DNA from 2 places in the Arthrobacter sp. 05T45 genome. Region 1 is predicted to be linked to the other one. Evidence: predicted binding sites of a transcription regulator. Region 1 holds the regulator's gene; the other holds the start of a gene.
The links. The regulator LexA, encoded in region 1, represses DNA repair genes until DNA is damaged. The targets are predictions, from matches to a motif close to TCGAACANNTGTTCGA.

Region 1 (8,834 bases):
ACGGCAGCACCGGGAGGTCCCCCGTTGGGCCGTCAGCTATGGTGCTGCGCGCTGCAGCTTGACCTCGATCGAATCAACCCGCTCGGCAAAGATTTCATTCCGGGCCCAGGCGTTATTGAGGCCGGCGACGATCGACTGCACGCCGGCGGCGTCGAGACCGTCTTCAAGGTAGAGGACCACACGGAGTTCCGGGCCGGCTCCCCCACCGGGGAGCCGCCTGCCATCGGCCGTGGCCGAGGCAACTCCACCCCCCGGATGAATTTCAACACGGCGGACCGCCGGAAAGCCAACCGCGCCTTCCCCGAGTGCACCCGCGAGATCGGGATCGGCGTATGACGGCGTCCATGGCTGCTGCTGGGCGAGGGCCCAGACTGCCGGCCGGCGGACCACGAACGTCACTTCCGAGCCGGGATCGAGCACGAGCAGCTCCGCGCCTTCCGCGACCGCTGACAAGGCAGCCCGGGCCGCGTACACGGCGACCGGCCTGGCCTCCGGGTGCCACGCCGTCAGTGACGCCGCCGAGGTGAACACCGGCATGGCCGTCCGCCCGTCCGGCGCCTTGAGCGTCACCAGGGCCATGTCGGCCTGCTTGTCCGAGTGCAGCGGATCCCCGTTGGGCCCGGCCGCGGCCTCGCCCTCTTCGGCGAGCTGGGCGAGAATTGGCACGAACACCCGGGCGGTGGCCAGCGCGGCCACCACGGCCGCCTCGTCGCCAGTGCCCGCGGCGAGGTCGGACAAAGCCGCCAGATAGCCGGCGTCGGCGGTGCCGTCGTCGTCGTCGAAATTATGGATCTTGGCGTCATTGCCGGACAGGCTGCGCCCAGCCCAGGGTTGGCCGGCGGAGTCCGTGGCCCCGCCGGCGCCGGCAAGGGCCGCCGCGATATGCCCGGGCAGATGCCGGATGGGACCGGCCCCGGTCCCTGCCTGCACTCTCTCGTGGGGGTTATTGGGGTCGTGGGTGTCGTGGGAGTGCGTCATGGGCGCCTTCGCCGCTAGCGGCGGCCGGCGACGTCGAGGGCCTCGGGCAGGGTGAAGTTGCCGTTGTAGAGGGCCTTGCCGACGATGGCGCCTTCGACGCCGAGCGGCACCAGGGAGCGCAGGACCTTGAGATCCTCGAGGCTGGAAATGCCGCCGGAGGCGACCACCGGCTTACCCGTTTTCTCGACCATCTGGCGCAGGAGTTCGACGTTGGGGCCCTGGAGCGTGCCGTCCTTGGTCACATCGGTCACGACGTACCGGGCGCAGCCGGCGTCCTCGAGGCGGCCGAGCACGTCCCAGAGGTCCCCGCCTTCCTTGGTCCAGCCCCGGCCGGCGAGGGTGGTGCCGCGGACATCCAGGCCGACGGCAATCTTGTCGCCGAAGCGCTCGATCACCCGGGCCGTCCATTCCGGGTTCTCCAGTGCCGCCGTGCCCAGGTTGACGCGTGCGACGCCGAGGTCGAGGGCCTTCTCAAGGGATTCGTCGTCGCGAAGGCCGCCGGAGAGCTCCACCTTGATATCGAGCCGGCCGACGACCTCGCGCAGGAGCTCGGCGTTGGAGCCGCGCCCGAACGCGGCGTCCAGGTCGACCAGATGCACCCACTCAGCCCCCTGCTGCTGCCAGTTGAGGGCGGCCTCCAGCGGGGTGCCGTAGCTCGTCTCGCTGCCGGCTTCGCCCTGTACGAGCCGGACGGCCTGTCCGTTGACGACGTCGACGGCGGGCAGGAGCTCGAGTACGGGCAGCGGGGTTTCGGTGGTCATCGTGGAGTCCTCAGCTTGGGGATGGTGGTGGGGAGGGGCGGTCAGGACGCCGGCAGGGTCAGGAGGTAGGCGGCCAGCAGTGACATGCCGGCGAGGATGTAGAAAACGATCTGCACCCAGAGCGGACTTTTCTGCTGGCGGAAGGAGATCCCGCCGCCAACCAGCAGGCCGGCCACGCCCATGAGCACCAGGGACCACATCTAGGCGGTCCCTTCCGGGGCTGCGGTACGGTCCGGGGCTGCGGGGCGCAGGCTCTGGACCCAGTTGCGCAGCAGCCGGGCGCCGGCGTCGCCGGACTTCTCCGGGTGGAACTGGGTGGCACACAGCGGGCCGTTTTCCACGGCCGCGATGAACGGGGCACCGTGGTCGGACCAGGTCACCAGCGGCGCAGCCATCCGCGGCTGGATGACGTCGAAGTCCCACTTCTGGACACCGTAGGAGTGTACGAAGTAGAAGCGCTCGTCCTCAACCCCGGCGAAGAGCCTGGACCCTTCGGGGACGGCGACGGTGTTCCAGCCCATGTGGGGCACGACGTCGGCAGGCAACAGTTCCACCTTGCCGGGCCACTCCCCCATGCCCTCGGCTTCGGTGCCGTGTTCGACGCCGGCCTCGAACAGCACTTGGAGCCCGACGCAGATGGCCAGCACGGGGCGGCCTCCGGCGACACGGCGGCCGATCATGCGGATGGCGTCAACGGCCTTGAGTTCGCGCATGACGGTTTCGAAGGCGCCGACACCGGGGACGACGAGGCCGTCGGCATTGAGGACATCCTCAGGCTTGGAGCTGAGGATGACTTCGGCGCCGGCCCGCTCCAGCGCGCGGACGGCGGACCGGACATTCCCGGAGCCGTAGTCCAGCACCGTAACTGTGGGCTTTCCCTGCGGGGAGACCGGCTTGGCCGCGGCGGCGGGGTCGATGATGGCCCCGTCGCGGAGCACCGGGCCGGTCACAAAGCACCCTTTGTCGACGGGATGCCCTCGACGCGGGGATCCGGCTCGACGGCTGCGCGCAGGGCACGGGCAAAGGCCTTGAACTGGGCCTCGACGATGTGGTGGGGGTCACGCCCGGCAGTGACGTTCATGTGCAGGCAGATCCCGGCGTGAAGGGTGATCGCCTCGAAGACGTGGCGGGTCAGGGAGCCCGTAAAGTGGCCGCCGATCAGGTGGTATTCCTGGCCTGCCGGCTCGCCGGCGTGGACCAGGTAGGGACGGCCGGAGACGTCCACGACAGCTTGCGCGAGGGCCTCATCGAGGGGAACGGTCGCCTCGCCAAAGCGGCGGATCCCGGCTTTGTTGCCCAGGGCGGTCCGCAGAACCTCGCCGAAAGTGATGGCCACGTCCTCGACAGTGTGGTGGACATCGATGTGGGTGTCGCCGGTGGCCTTGACGGTCATGTCAATCAAGGAGTGCTTGCTGAGGGCCGTCAGCATGTGGTCGTAGAACGGGACCGACGTGCTGATGTCTGAAACGCCGGTGCCGTCCAGGTTGATCTCGACCAGGACCGAGGACTCGCTGGTGGTCCGTTCCATGCGTGCGGTCCGGCCCTCGGCGGCGGTGGATCCGGTGGTGCTCATGTAGATGTGTCCTTTGGAAGAAGGCAGGGTGTTGGGCAATCTGGCGGGGACGATCGGGCTCCCCACCAAGTCTAGGCCTGCGGCTTTGCGGAGCCGGCCAGGATGAGTTCAAGTGCCTCCAGGAAGGCTGTGGTTTCTGTCTCAGTGCCGGCGGTGACGCGCAGGTGCCCCGGAATACCGACGTCGCGGATGAGGACACCGGCGTCCAGCATGCGCTGCCAAACCTCATGGGGGTTCTCGAGGCCGCCGAAGAACACGTAGTTGGAATCAGACGCGGCCGGGGTCAAGCCCAACCGCGTCAGTTCCGACACGATCCGGTCGCGCTGGCGCTTGATGTCCTCGACGTCCGCCATGAGCGCCTCCCGGTGGCGCAGGGCAGCCAGGGCCGCAGCCTGGGTGATAGCGGAGAGGTGGTACGGGAGACGGACCAGGCGCAGGGCATCCGCGACCTCCGGGGCCGCGGCCATGTAGCCGAGCCGCGCACCCGCGAGGGCGAAGGCCTTGCTCATGGTGCGCGAGACGATGAGCCGCTCCCGGCCAGGCAGCAGGGTGAGGGCACTGGGCGTGCCGTCGTGGGCGAACTCGTGATAGGCCTCGTCGACGATCACGATGGTCTGGCTGGCCTCGCCGGCGTCATAGACTGCCTCGACCACATCAAGGCCCAGCCCCGTGCCGGTCGGGTTGTTCGGGGAACAGAGGAAGACAATGTTGGGCTGAAGCTCGCGGACTTGCTGTGCCGCTGATTCCGCACTGAGCCCATAGTCGGACGCGCGGGCCCCGACGACGTACTCCGTATCCGTGCCGGAGGCCAGCAGCGGGTACATCGAATACGTGGGAGGGAACCCGAGGGCCGTCCGGCCAGGGCCCCCGAAGGCCTGGAGGATTTGCTGAAGGACTTCGTTGGAACCATTCGCGGCCCAGATGTTCTCCGCGTCCAGCCCATGGCCAAGGTATTCGGCGAGGGCTTCGCGCAATTCGGTGAATTCGCGGTCCGGATAGCGGTTCAGCCCGGCAGCGGCGGCGCTCACGGCTTCGGTAATCGCGGCGCGGACATCGGCCGGGACCCCATGGGTGTTCTCGTTGACGTTGAGCAGGATGGGGACGTCCAGCTGCGGCGCGCCATACGGACGCAGGCCACGCAGATTGGTTCGGAGGGGCAGTCGGTTGAGGCGCTCAAGCTGGTCAGTCACGTGACCAGTTTAAGTGGTAGCGGGACGGGCGCTGAAACTGTGACGCCCGCGACGGCACCCGGGGGTGGCTACTTGGACGGAACAAACAGTTGCTGGCCCGGCATCACACGCGCGGCGTCCAGATTGTTCAACTGCACGATATCGGCCACAACATCGCGGGGATCGCGCTCCGGGGCCACCGACCCGGCAATGGCCCAGAGGGACTCCCCCGGTTGGACTGTGACGGATACGGTCGGCGTCACCGAGAGCTGGTCTGCGGAATCTGCCGCTTTCGCGGGAGCGTTGAGGAATCCGCTGAAGGACAGGATGAACGCCGCCAGCAGAATCAGGGGGACGCCGAAAAAGACGAAGCGTCCGCGCCGGGTGAGCCGAAGCGGCGGCTGCTTGGTCCGGCCGCCGGAAACCGCGGCGGCGGCTCCTTGCTGCGCCCGCGACTGCGCGGAGCCGCGGCGCCTGGCGTTGAGCGGGTACACGTTGCCGTGACTGGAACCGCTTTGGGCGAGGCCGCCGTGTCCGATGCTGCGGCGATCCGCTGCGCCACCCGGACCAACACCACGGTGGCGGGTCGTGACGCCCTGAATGTTAGTGCCGTCAAACGCGCTTGAAACTGACATGAACTGAGCCCTCCTGGACCATAAGTTGCCGCCCGGCGTACTCACGTACTCGCCGCCAACCGGCCGAACCTTCGAACATAGAACCGAACATTGCCTGCGAACCTAGATCGTCCGAATCGAACACATATTCGAATCTTGCTGGTTCTGTTTTAGCACTTACTAACGAACGATGTCGAGACTCGCTAGAACAAATGTTTGAAAAAGGTCTGCGGCTGGCCTATTTTTGAGGGACAGGACAACCACTTTCGAACTCCCACTTTCGAACTAACAGTGGGAATTCATTCGTAGTTGATCAGCAGGGTCTGACATTTCAGGCCGGAAGTTCCCGGTGACAGCAGCCACGGCAGCCGGGCGGAACGGAAAGGCGTTGGCGAACATGGCAGCACAAGCCACCGGCGGCAGGGCCACCCCACGGAGCCCGCAGCCCGCCCGGGCCCCCAAGAGCCTCACCGTCCGGCAAAAGAAAATCCTGGAGACCATCCAGCGGTCCGTCACGGACAAGGGCTACCCGCCGTCCATGCGCGAAATCGGCGACACCGTCGGTCTCGCCAGCCTGTCGAGCGTGACCCACCAGCTCTCCCAACTGGAAAAGCTCGGCTACCTGCGGCGCGATCCGAAGCGGCCCCGGGCCATGGAAGTACTCATGCCGCTGACCCTAGACGAGGGGGCCACACCGATATCTGGTATCGAGAAGTCCAGCCCCTTGCGGGCCGTCGGCGGCCTGTCGGTAACCGAGCTCGCCAGCGCCACTGACACGGCAATGGTGCCGTTCGTCGGACGCATCGCCGCCGGCGGGCCGATCCTCGCGGACCAGGTGGTGGAGGACGTCATGCCGCTGCCCCGCCAACTCGTGGGCCATGGCGAACTCTTCATGCTCAAGGTGGCCGGCGACTCGATGATCGACGCCGCCATCTGCGACGGCGACTGGGTGGTTGTCCGCCGCCAGGGTGATGCCGTGAACGGCGATATCGTCGCCGCCCTGCTGGACGACGAAGCCACGGTCAAGACCTTCCGCCAGCGGGACGGCCACACGTGGCTGTTGCCGCAAAACACCCAGTACGAGCCCATCCTGGGCGACCACGCCGTCATCATGGGCAAGGTCGTATCGGTACTGCGCTCCCTCTAAACTGCGCTCACTCTAAACTGCGCTCCCCTTAGCCATCCCGGGCCATGCCGCCAGTTCGGAGCGGCCACCCCGCGGCCGATTTCCGGCGCAGGGTGACGGCCCCGGTTTGGGACTTAAGCTTTCGCGGAGTCTTTCGCCAGGCGCTTCAGGGCTGCCATGGCTATCGATGAATCGGTGGTGGGCCAGAACGGCGGCAGCGCGGCGCGCAGGAAGCCGCCGTAACGCTCCGTGGAGAGCCGCGAATCCAGCACTGCCACCACGCCCTTATCCGAGGTCGAGCGGATCAGCCGTCCGGCGCCCTGCGCGAGGCGGATGGCGGCGTGCGTGGCCGAGACGGCCATGAAGCCATTGCCGCCGGACTGGGCCACGGCCCGCGAACGTGCCGTCATCAGCGGGTCGTCCGGCCGCGGGAAGGGAATCCGGTCGATGACCACCAGCCGGCAGGACACGCCAGGGACGTCGACGCCCTGCCAGAGGGACATGGTGCCGAACAAACACGTGTCAGGTTCGTCGGCAAACTGCCGCACGAGCGCCGTCATGGTCGACTCCCCCTGGCACAGGATGCTGAGGCCCAGCCGGGGCCGCATGGCCTCGGCTGCTTCCTCTGCGGCGCGCCGCGAGGAGAACAGGCAAAGGGCGCCTCCGCCGGAGGCGCGGATCAGCTTCTCGAGTTCGTCCAGGGCCTCGGGGGACGTTCCGCGGCCGGGTTTGGGCAGGTGCCTGGCTACGTAGAGGATGCCCTGCTTCGGGTAGTCGAACGGGGAGCCGACGTCGACGCCGGTCCAGCTCGGGGCGCCGTTGCCAACCAGGCCCAGGCCGCCGGCGGCGGGTTCGAAGGCAGCGCCGATGGCCAGTGTGGCCGAGGTGAGGATGACGGTGTGGTCCGCGAACAGGCCCTCGCGCAACCGCCCTGCGACGCTCAGCGGGGCAACGTTGATCAACGCCGGCGCGCTCTCGTCCGGCTGGGAGTAGCCCTGCGCCGGGTCGAAGCTGCTGTTGCGGGAGAACCACACGACTTCGCGGTTTTCGCGCGCGGCCAGGAGGCGTTCACAGAGCTCCAGGATGACCATGAGGCGCGAGCGGGCCAGCTGCCGTCCGCCGTCCGCCGACACGGAGCTGTCCCCCTTGGAATCGGACAGGGCGGCGCGGCACGCGTCGCGCAGTTGGTCGATGCAGTCCAGCTGCTCGCTGTTCAGGCCGTTGGGCATCAGCCCGCTGGGGACGCCGTCGATGGCGAGCTCCAGGTGGGCGGCGGCATTGTTCAGCGCATCCACGGTGATGCCCGTGTGCTTCCGGGCCCCGGACGCGGCGGCGTGCACCATCGCCACGGAGAGCTGGCCCGAGACCGCGCCCGTGACGCGGTCCTGAAGTTCGTGTGCTTCATCCACCACGACGACGTCGTACTCCGGCAGGACCGCCAGGCCTTCGAAGGCACTGACGGCGAGCATGGCGTGGTTGGTGACCACGACGTCGGCATCGGCGGCGTTCTGCCGTGCCAGTTCGCTGAAGCATTCGGCCGCGAGCGGGCATTTCTGCGCGCCGAGGCACTCCATGGAGGTGACCGAGACCTGGCGCCAGGCCCGGTCCGTGACGCCCGGCATGAGCTCGTCGCGGTCCCCCGTGGCGGTCTCCTCGGCCCATTCGCGCAGCCGGACAACTTCCTTGCCCAGCTGGGAGGACGGCCCGCCAAGTGCGGCGGCGAAGTGCGGCACGGACGTGTCCTCGCCGAGGGAAAACAGCTGTCCCTCGGAAGGTTCTTCGGACGGGAAGCCGCCCTCGAGTTTGTGCCGGCAGACGTAGTTGGACCGGCCCTTGACCAGGGCGACCTTGACGGGCCGCTCCAGGGCAGGGGTGATGGTCTTGAGCAGCCTGGGCAGGTCCCGGCCCACAATCTGCGTTTGCAGTGCCAGGGTGGCGGTGGAGACTAGGGTGGGTTTGTTGCTGGTCAGCGAATGCGCGATCAGCGGAATCAGGTAGGCCAGCGACTTGCCGGTGCCGGTGCCGGCCTGGACCAGCAGGTGATCGCCGCTGTCTATCGCGCGCGCCACCTGCCGGGCCATTTCGTGCTGGCCATCGCGGCTCTGCCCGCCCATGCCGGACACGGCACGGTCGAGCAGCTTAACAACAAACTCCTCGCCGGCCGCGCCGGCAACCGAACCGGCGCCGGTGTCGGCGTCGGCCGGCCCAGCGTCAGCTGGTTCGGCGTCGGCTGGTTCGGCGTCAGCTGGATCGGCGTCGGTCCTGGTCACCGCAGCCTCAGTCATTGCTGATGAAGGGATCCAGTTCGGCGGCGAGTCCTTCACGCACCATCACCACGGCACGGGTCCCGGTTTCCTCGTGGTCGAGGCTGAGGATCTCGGCGTCGCTTTCGTGGAGCTTGCTGATCAGATCCCCGCGGTTGTACGGGATGAGCAGTTCAAGCTTCACGCTGGGCCGCGGAATGCCGTCGCTGATGGCCTTGAGCAGTTCCGGAATGCCTTCGCCGGTGCGGGCCGAGACCACCACGTGGCGCGGCTCGCGCTGCTTGAGCCGTTCGACCACGAACGGGTCAGCGGCGTCGGCCTTGTTCAGGACAATGATTTCCGGAACCTT
Region 2 (8,834 bases), on a different contig from region 1:
ATGTCGAGGGGAAGGATGGGGATCCCCAGCCGGCGGGCCTCGGCCACGAGCAGGCGTTTGGGGTACATTCCGGGGTCGTGTTCCCAGAGCCCGGCGAGGAACGCCTCCGGGTGGTGTGCCTTAAGCCAGGCCGACTGATAGGTGGGCACTGCGAAGGCGGCTCCGTGGGCCTTGCAGAACCCGAAGCTGCCAAAGGCCTTCAGCGTGCCCCAGACCTTGTCCACCACCTCGGGACTGTAGTTCCGGGCCCGCGCCTCCTTCCGGAAAAACTCCTCCACCCTGGCTTCCAACACGTCGTTGCCCAGCGCACGGCGGAACTCGTCGGCCCGCGCCAGCCCGCACCCGGTCATGACGTCGAAGGTCTTGAGGATCTGCTCGTGGAAGACCGTGACCCCGTGGGTCTCTTTCAGGACAGGTTTGAGGTCCGGGTGCGGGTAGACCTCGGGGGCGAATCCATGCCGGTGCTCCAGGAAGGGCCGGACCATGTCGGATTTCATCGGACCCGGGCGGAACAGGGAAATGTCGATAATGAGATCGTTGAACTCCCGGGGGGCCAACTTGCCGATCAGTTCGCGCTGGCCAGGGGACTCGATCTGGAAGCAGCCCAGGGTGTGGGTGCTGCGGATCAGTTCAAAGGTTGGCTCGTCATCGAGCGGGACGGCGTTGAGGTCGATGCGCCCGTCCTCGGCGATGTAGTCCGGGCCCGCCCCGTCCGGCCCGGCCGGATGCGCGCCGGCGGCCACCACCTCGGCCTTGGACGGGTGGAGCCGGATCACTTCCCGGACGGCGAAGGCCATGGCGCTCTGCATCCGGACGCCAAGTACATCGAGTTTCAGCATGCCCATGGGGTCCATGTCGTGCTTGTCGAACTGGCTCATGGGCAGGCCCAGGCCGCTGGGCTGGACGGGGGTGCGGTCCAGCAGGGTGGCATCGCCGAGGATGACGCCGCACGGGTGCATGGAGATGTGGCGGGGCAGCCGGTCCAGCCGCTCCGTGAGGTCCACCAGCAGGTCCAGCTGCTGGTTCTCGGAGAAGCCTCGCTGCTCCACCCGGTCCGCGAATTCCTTCAGCTCGGGTTTCTCCACGAGGGCTTCGCGGAAGTGCCGGGCCGAGAACCGCCACAGCTGCTTGGCGATTTCCCCGACCTCGCCGTCGTCCATGCCCAGGGCCAGGCCGGCATCGCGCACGGCACCGCGAGCGCGGTACCCGTTCTGCATGCTCATCAGCGTGACGCGTTCGGCGCCGAAGCGCTCAAAGATCTTCCGGTAGACGTTGTGCCGTTCGGCGCTTTCGACGTCGATGTCTATGTCCGGCAGCGTGGCACGGTCGCGGGAGAGGAAGCGTTCAAAGATGAGGTCGTGCTCGAGCGGGTTCACCTGGCTGATGTCGATCAGGTAGTTGACCAGGCTGGAGGCGCCCGAACCGCGCGCGGCCGCCCGGATGCCCAGGGCCAGGATCATCCGGGAGACCTCTGCGACGGTCAGGAAGTACGAGGCGAAACCCAGCGAGTCGATGATCCGAAGCTCATGCTCCAGCCTGGCCCGCAGCTGCTTTTCCCGCTGCCCGGAAATGCCCGGGAAGCGGCGGCCGATGCCGGCCTCACACCGCAGGGTCAGTTCGGCGAGCGCGTCGCCGTCGATCCCGATCACGGATGCCTCCGGGACCACGGGCCGTTTCCAGCCCATGTCGGCTTCCGGATCCATGCGGCAGCGGTCCGCGAGCGCCTCGGTCTGGGCCAGGAGCCGCTTGAGGTCCGCCGTGCCGTAGCCGGCGGCGTGGATGATCTCCTTGCCCAGCTGCAGCATCCGGGCCGCCGATTTGAGCCAGCCCTGCCCGTTGGGCTGCAGCAGCGGGGCAGCCGAGAGCTCGGGGAGGGATTTCAGTGTCCGGGCCGAGTCCAGCACATCGGCGGTGGCCGCGCCGTCCTCAGCCACGTACCGCACAGCGTTGCTCAGCACGGCGGGCACCCCGTGTTCTGCGGCGAGTTTGAGCATGCGCACCGCGTGGGCGGTGCTCAGCGGTTCCCCGGGCGGGCTGAGCTGGGACACAACCTCTGCCGCCAACGTTCCGGGGGGCATGGCGTCCAGCCATCGTTTGAACAGGGTGCGGGGCCGCAGGTAGCGCCGGCCGCCCATGGCCCGGCCGACGTCGGAGTCCGGGCCGATCAGCACTGTCAGGACCGGCTTCAGGGTTTCCGGGTGCAGGGTGCGGGAGGCCAGTTCCGCCCGGGTGACGGCCACCGGCACTATTCCCCCGGCCTTGCCCGTGGTGCGGGCGTGGGCGTCGGAGATCAGCCGGCACAGCGCCCGGTAGCCGGCACCGTTGTTGTGTCCGTGCGCCAGCACGACGACGCGTCCCCCGAGCTGGGTACGGTGGTCGCCGTCGTCGTCAAAGACTGCAAGGTCCACCCCGACGATTGCATCCAGCCCGGCTGCCATGCACGCCTTCAGGTGCTTGACGGTTCCGTACAGGCCGTCGCGGTCCGTGCAGGCCAGCGCGGTGGCGCCGTCAGCGGCGGCCGCGGCGGCAAGTTCCTCCGGCCAGGAGACGCCATAGTGGGCGCTGAACGCGGTGGAGACGTGCAGATGGGTGAAACTCATGCTGATTCGGGCTTCCGGAGGGGCTGCAGGGCGTCGTGGATCTTCAGGAGCCGCCACCGGCCGCTGCCGACATGCCGGGTCAGGTCAAGGGTGAGGGTGGAATCCGCGGCGTGATCCCCGGCCGCACGCACCTGGACCCGCCAGATCTCATGGTCCACCAGGCCCGGCCCGCTTCCGAGTGGCGCCCGGCGTTCCTCGGCCCACCATTGGCGGCGTTCGTACCAGCGGACGGGGTCCGCGCAGACCGTGTAGCGCCGGCCGGCCCAGTCGAGGCGCAGGGGCTGGCCCGAGGGCGTGCAGACGACATCCACGGACTCGCTGAAAATACCCACGTTGCCTCCCGACCCAGTCCGGGCTGGAGCCGGCCCAGTCCCCGCTTCGACTTCCTACGTCCATTCCGCTTCCGGCGCCCCCAGTTCCAGGCCCCATGAATTTATTCGAACATATCTTCGAATAAAATCAGTCTACGTCGGAGAGGCGACAAAACCCAGATCGGGGGTGGACTCACGCAGGTACAGGTAGCAGGATTGAGCCATGAGCTCCCATAACGCACTCCTGAAGCACGTAAGCATCGCCGCCAAGGATCCAACCTTGGTGGCGACTTTTGATATAGACGGAAACATCCCCGGCCAGGGCGCCTACGTGGTGGGGCTCTTGGCAGCCACCCCGGACTATTCCCACCAGCGCAGGATGGGGATCGAGTTCATGAACGGCGAAGCCGTGTCCTTCTACTGCTTCAGCCACGACGGCACCGAGGAAAATTTCGACCTCAAGGGGGTCGAACACTCGGGCAACACCATTACCGGCCATTTCCCGCTTACGACTGTGCTTGGCCTGCCCAAGGGCCATCTCATGACGGCCTTCAGCGATTGTGACGGCCGGGACTACCAGGCCAACGTGCCTGTCGAAGAAGCCCTCTAGGCATCTTCTAGGAGCTGGACTTGTACACTTCCAGCTCGAGCGTGATGAAGGCATCGATCATCGCCCGGTAGGTCTTCTCGACAAGTTCGACGTCGATGTCCTTCTTTTCCGCCGTGGCGCGGACGTGTTCGATGACCCGCTCCACACGCCCGGGCGCACGGACCTCGGCGCTGTCCGCCTTGAGGGTCCCGGCGATCCGGATCAGCCGTTCCCGGCGCCCGATCAAGGACACGATCTGCTCGTCCACCTCGTCAACAGCCACCCGCACGGCGGCGAGCTGTTCGCGGTCGGCCTGGGCGGCCTTGTCGTCTGCGTGATTTGTGGGCATGTGCATGACAGTATCGAAAGATGCAGCCACGAGTCGACTTCATATCGCTAGGTGTCCGCAGTGTTGACGCCTCACGCCGCTTCTACGTCGATGGCCTCGGATGGCCGGTCCACCGGGAAGTCCCCGGGGAGGTGCTCTTCATCCAGGTCAACCACGGCCTCATCCTTTCGCTCTGGGACGCGGGTCAAATGCAGTCCGAGGCGGCCACCGATCCCCCTGCCGGCATTGCGTGCATCACGCTCAGCCACAACCTGGCCGGCACGGTGGACGTCGACCGGGTGATGGCCGAAGCCGGGACCGCGGGAGCCCGCATCGTTGCGGCACCGAAGACCCAGCCCTGGGGCGGCTACACCGGCTACTTCGCCGATCCCGACGGCTACCGCTGGGAGGTCGCCTTCAACCCCGACTGGTCGGTCGACGGCGGCGGCAAAGTAACGCTCTGACTCAGGTAACCAGTGCCGCCCCGTGCCTTGGCAGCCGCCGGGCAGCCGCCAGACAGGCCGGCGTACCGCTAGAACAGGCTCCCCACCGGCTGGATGAGTTCCGGTGAGTCATTCCTGACGTTCCCGACGGCGGTGCCGACGGCGTCGATCGTCCAGCCTTCCGCGACGTCGTGCGCCCCGGCCCGGACCAGATCCACGAGCCCGGCCGCATCATCGGCCTGCGGGTCCAGCCACGTCTGCATGGTCTCGCGGTTCATGGGCAGCGGAACCCTGTCATGCAGCGCGGTCAGCTCGGCCAGCATTCCCCCGGCGTAGCCCTCCGGCGGCGAGTCGGTGGTCATGATCGAGGTCGAGAGCATCCAGCGCTCCGGGTCACCCTCTGCCTTGGACGGGTCCCGCCACCATTCATAGAGTCCCGCGAAGACAATGGGGCGTCCGTCCTTGGGATGGACGTAGTAGGGCTGCTTGGTGCGGCCCTCGCCCTTCCACTCGTAGTAGCCATCCGCCGGGACGGCGCAGCGACGGGCGCGGGTCGCTTTCCGGAAGGCGGGCTTCTCCAGCACGGTCTCGCTGCGGGCATTGATCATCTTGGACCCGATGCCCGGGTCCTTGGCCCAGGACGGCACCAGGCCCCAGCGCGCAATGTGCAGTTGGCGGACCGGTTCTCCCTCCACAAGCCGTTCGAGCAGGATCGGCACATCAGCCGTCGGGGCCACGTTCCACGACGGCGGAATCGCGATCTCATCCTCCAGCCCGGCATCGAATTCGGCCAGCAGGTCTCCGACGGCCCGGGCCATCACGTAGCGTCCACACATGGCATCAGCATGCCACCGCACCCATCCCATGTCATCCGCCGAGCCGCCTGAGCCCGCCGAGGTCGCCGGAAACGTGCGAAGTCGCCGGAACTTTCCGGCGATTTCGCATCTTTACCGCGAAGTCGCGTCGGACGGCGTAGGGGGCAGCGCTCTCTGCGGGAATAGCGGGCTGCAGGGTACGGTTGTTGGCAGTGACGTACGACTTCAGTGGGCGCCCGGCCTGATACGCCGGCCCCATCCACTTACTTGAGGAGAACTTCGTGGACTTCACCCCCGAATCCGGCACCATCACTATGTTTTCGACCACGTGGTGCGGCTACTGCAACCGGCTGAAGAAGCAGCTGGACGCACAGGGCATCGGGTACACCGAGATCAACATCGAGGAAGTCGAAGGCACGGCCGATCTCGTCGAGCAGCTCAACGGAGGCAACCGCACCGTCCCCACCGTGCTGTTCCCCGACGGCACCGCCGCCACCAACCCCTCCGCAGCTGAGGTCAAGAGCCGGCTCGCCGCCTAGGCCCTTCCTGCATCCCAGGACACCACCAAACCACGACGGCGCGGCCTCCCAAGGGCCGCGCCGCCGCCCGTTGTGCCAGTAACCAGTAAGTTGTGCCAGCAATCCGCGTTCCAGAACAGAGGAGCTTGTTTCATGGTCCATAAAGTCAAAGCCGCAGTTGTCCGTTCCAAGAATGCCGACGTCACCCTGGAGACGATCCTGGTGCCGGACCCGGGCCCCGGCGAGGCCCTCGTGGACATCCTCACCTGCGGTGTCTGCCACACCGATCTGCACTACAAGCAGGGCGCCATCAACGACGACTTCCCCTTCCTGCTCGGCCACGAGGCCACCGGCGTTGTCAGTGCCGTGGGACCGGACGTCACCGAGGTCGCCCCCGGGGACCGCGTGGTGCTGAACTGGCGGGCAGTCTGCGGCGAGTGCCGCGCCTGCCGCCGGGGCCAGCCGCAGTACTGCTTCAATACCCACAACGCCACCCAGAAAATGACGCTGGAGGACGGCACCGAGCTGACGGCCGCGCTGGGCATCGGTGCCTTCGCCGAAAAGACCCTCGTAGCGGCCGGCCAGTGCACCAAGGTGGACGACGACGCCGATCCCGCCGCCGTCGGCCTGCTCGGCTGCGGCGTCATGGCAGGCATCGGCGCGGCGATCAACACCGGAAACGTCCAGCGCGGCGATTCGGTCGCCGTGATCGGCTGCGGCGGAGTCGGCACGGCGGCCGTCGCCGGCGCGGCGCTCGCCGGCGCCACCACCGTGATCGCCGTCGACATCGACGCCAAAAAGCTCCAGCGCGCCAAGGACCTCGGCGCCACCCACACGGTGGACTCCTCCGCCGTCGACCCCGTCGAAGCAATCCGCGAACTGACCGGTGGTTTCGGCGCCGATGTGGTGATCGACGCCGTCGGCCGCCCGGAAACATACAAGCAGGCCTTCTACGCCCGGGACCTCGCCGGCACGGTGGTCCTGGTGGGTGTGCCGAGCCCCGAGATGACCCTGGAACTGCCGCTGCTGGATGTGTTCGGGCGCGGCGGCTCCCTGAAGTCCTCCTGGTACGGCGACTGCCTGCCTTCGCGCGACTTCCCCACACTCATCAGCCTCTACCGGCAGGGCAAGCTGGACCTGGACGCCTTCGTGACGGAGCGGATCACGATCGACCAGATCGAGGAGGCCTTCACGAAGATGCATGCCGGCGCTGTGCTGCGCTCGGTGGTGGAGCTGTGAACGCCGGCCCTGTGAGCATCCGGATCGACCGGCTGGTCACCTCCGGGACGTTTTCCCTCGACGGCGGCACCTGGGATGTTGAGAACAACGTCTGGATCCTCGGGGACGACGCCGAATGCGTCATCATCGACCCGGCCCACGATCCCGCTGCCGTGGCCGCGGCCGTCTCGGGCCGGAAGGTCACCGCAATCCTGCTCACGCACGGCCACGATGACCACATCAGCGCCGTGGGCGAGGTCCGGACTCTCGTGAACGCGCCGGTGTACCTGCACCGGGACGACTGGATGCTGTGGGAGCGGGTGTTCCCCGGCACCAAGCCGGACCACGCCATTGCCGACGGCGACACGTTCGACGTCGCAGGGGCAAGACTCGTGGCACGGCACACCCCCGGCCACTCGCCCGGGTCCGTGTGCTTCCTTCTCGAAAGCGAAGGCACCTTGCTTAGCGAAAAAACAGTGTTCAGCGGGGACACGCTGTTCCAGGGTGGCCCCGGGGCGACGGGCCGATCCTTCAGCGATTTCCCGACCATCATCGAGTCCATCCGGACCCGGCTCCTGCCGCTCCCGGCCGACACGACGGTCCGGACCGGCCACGGGGAACCCACAACGATCGGCGCCGAAGCGCCGCACCTTGAGGAATGGATCGCCCGCGGCCACTGACCGCGTCCGCGGAAAGGCCCGGTCCACTGCTTCCGGACCGGGCTTTTCCGCCATAGGATGTGGGGCCATGAGCTCTCACCCCAGCATGGATCCGGCAACACTGGCCGCGGACCTGCGTACCCAGTTCGATGCATTCCTCGACGAGCATCGTGCGGACCTGCACGCCTGCCTGGACGGGCTCACCGAAGAGGAGGCCCGGGCCTCGCTGGTGCCGTCGCGGACCACCCTTCTGGGGCTGGTCAAGCACGCCGCCTTCGTGGAGAAGGTCTGGTTTGACGAGGCCATCACGTGCCGGCCCCGGGCGGTGATCGGCATTCCGGCCACCCCCGACGAATCGTTCATCCTGGCGGACGACGACACCATCGCGGGCCTCCAGGCCGCTTATCTCCAGGCCTGCGGGGACTCACGGCGTCGGGCCGCTTCGCTCGGCCTTGACGACCTTGTCAGAGGCAACCGGCGCGGCCCGCTACCGCTGCGGTTGGTCTACCTGCACATGCTCAGGGAACTCGCCCAGCACTGCGGCCACGCGGATATTCTGCGCGAGCAGATCCTCGCTGCGCGCACCTGACGGCACCGGCCGCCCGGGTCAAGGTTCTAAACCAGAAGACCCGCATTGCACCATGGGTGCGGGTGAGCGCGGATGCGGCCACCCCCGATTGGTTTTCACAGGGCCGCATCCGCGCTGGTCTAGGGAAGCCCGGGTTCCGGCTCTGGTTCCGCGTGCCGGCGGCGTAATCGCGCCCCGGCCAGCTCAGACAGCAAAGCGGGGGCGCGCAAGGAACCGGGCCGGCCGGATGTCGTGTCCGATCTCAAGGCGAACGCCGTGAACGGGGCGGCGGCACTGCCGGCGACAACGACTTTGATGGCCATGAGATAGGAACTCCCGCAACGAAGTTAGCAGCCTCTGCATGACCAAAATCAGAATATCAATTGCATTTGCCGCACAAAAGGAAAAGAGAGTAACAATTAACCTGCGGCTTTTTGGGCCGGCATCCCCGTAATCCGCGGCTCACCGTCTCTACAGTCCGGAAAGATGTGGGATGCGGATGAGGTCAACCGGCCGATGCGCTGGCCGTCATTTCGTGGACGGGGCGTATTCCGGGTAGTAACGCTGGATCTCTTGAACGGTCTTGCCGGCCCTCACCATTCGCTCAACGGACATCATGCTCCGGACTTCCTCGTCCGAGGACCGGGTGCTGTTCCACGGTCCCATCGTTCGGTAGCAGAAGTCATTCGGATCGTTCAGCCTGGCCTCGTTGTAGCACTCGGGATGATCCGAGGCATCAACTGCCGTGCCAGCAGGACCGGATTTCAAAGCTCCGAATGCGGCGG

Region 2: AC1DGD_RS11125 (DUF6504 family protein) is a predicted target of LexA. The motif match lies at 3,038-3,053, and genes of this name have one in related genera.

What each region holds. Positions count from the first base shown of each region.
Region 1 covers NZ_JBFTKI010000005.1:48,685-57,518, forward strand. Annotated here, with positions in the region: gene AC1DGD_RS07635 (SseB family protein) at 37-978, opposite strand; gene priA (bifunctional 1-(5-phosphoribosyl)-5-((5-phosphoribosylamino)methylideneamino)imidazole-4-carboxamide isomerase/phosphoribosylanthranilate isomerase PriA) at 993-1,739, opposite strand; gene AC1DGD_RS07645 (hypothetical protein) at 1,781-1,939, opposite strand; gene hisH (imidazole glycerol phosphate synthase subunit HisH) at 1,940-2,689, opposite strand; gene hisB (imidazoleglycerol-phosphate dehydratase HisB) at 2,686-3,312, opposite strand; gene AC1DGD_RS07660 (histidinol-phosphate transaminase) at 3,384-4,502, opposite strand; gene AC1DGD_RS07665 (LysM peptidoglycan-binding domain-containing protein) at 4,571-4,975, opposite strand; gene lexA (transcriptional repressor LexA) at 5,493-6,242, shown strand; gene AC1DGD_RS07675 (ATP-dependent DNA helicase) at 6,356-8,506, opposite strand; gene hflX (GTPase HflX) at 8,499-8,834, opposite strand, start outside.
Region 2 covers NZ_JBFTKI010000009.1:33,951-42,784, forward strand. Annotated here, with positions in the region: gene AC1DGD_RS11120 (DNA polymerase III subunit alpha) at 1-2,600, opposite strand, end outside; gene AC1DGD_RS11125 (DUF6504 family protein) at 2,597-2,932, opposite strand; gene AC1DGD_RS11130 (hypothetical protein) at 3,135-3,521, shown strand; gene AC1DGD_RS11135 (chorismate mutase) at 3,529-3,855, opposite strand; gene AC1DGD_RS11140 (VOC family protein) at 3,870-4,292, shown strand; gene AC1DGD_RS11145 (SOS response-associated peptidase) at 4,361-5,107, opposite strand; gene AC1DGD_RS11150 (mycoredoxin) at 5,368-5,625, shown strand; gene AC1DGD_RS11155 (S-(hydroxymethyl)mycothiol dehydrogenase) at 5,758-6,843, shown strand; gene AC1DGD_RS11160 (MBL fold metallo-hydrolase) at 6,840-7,502, shown strand; gene AC1DGD_RS11165 (DinB family protein) at 7,570-8,070, shown strand; gene AC1DGD_RS11170 (hypothetical protein) at 8,578-8,834, opposite strand, start outside.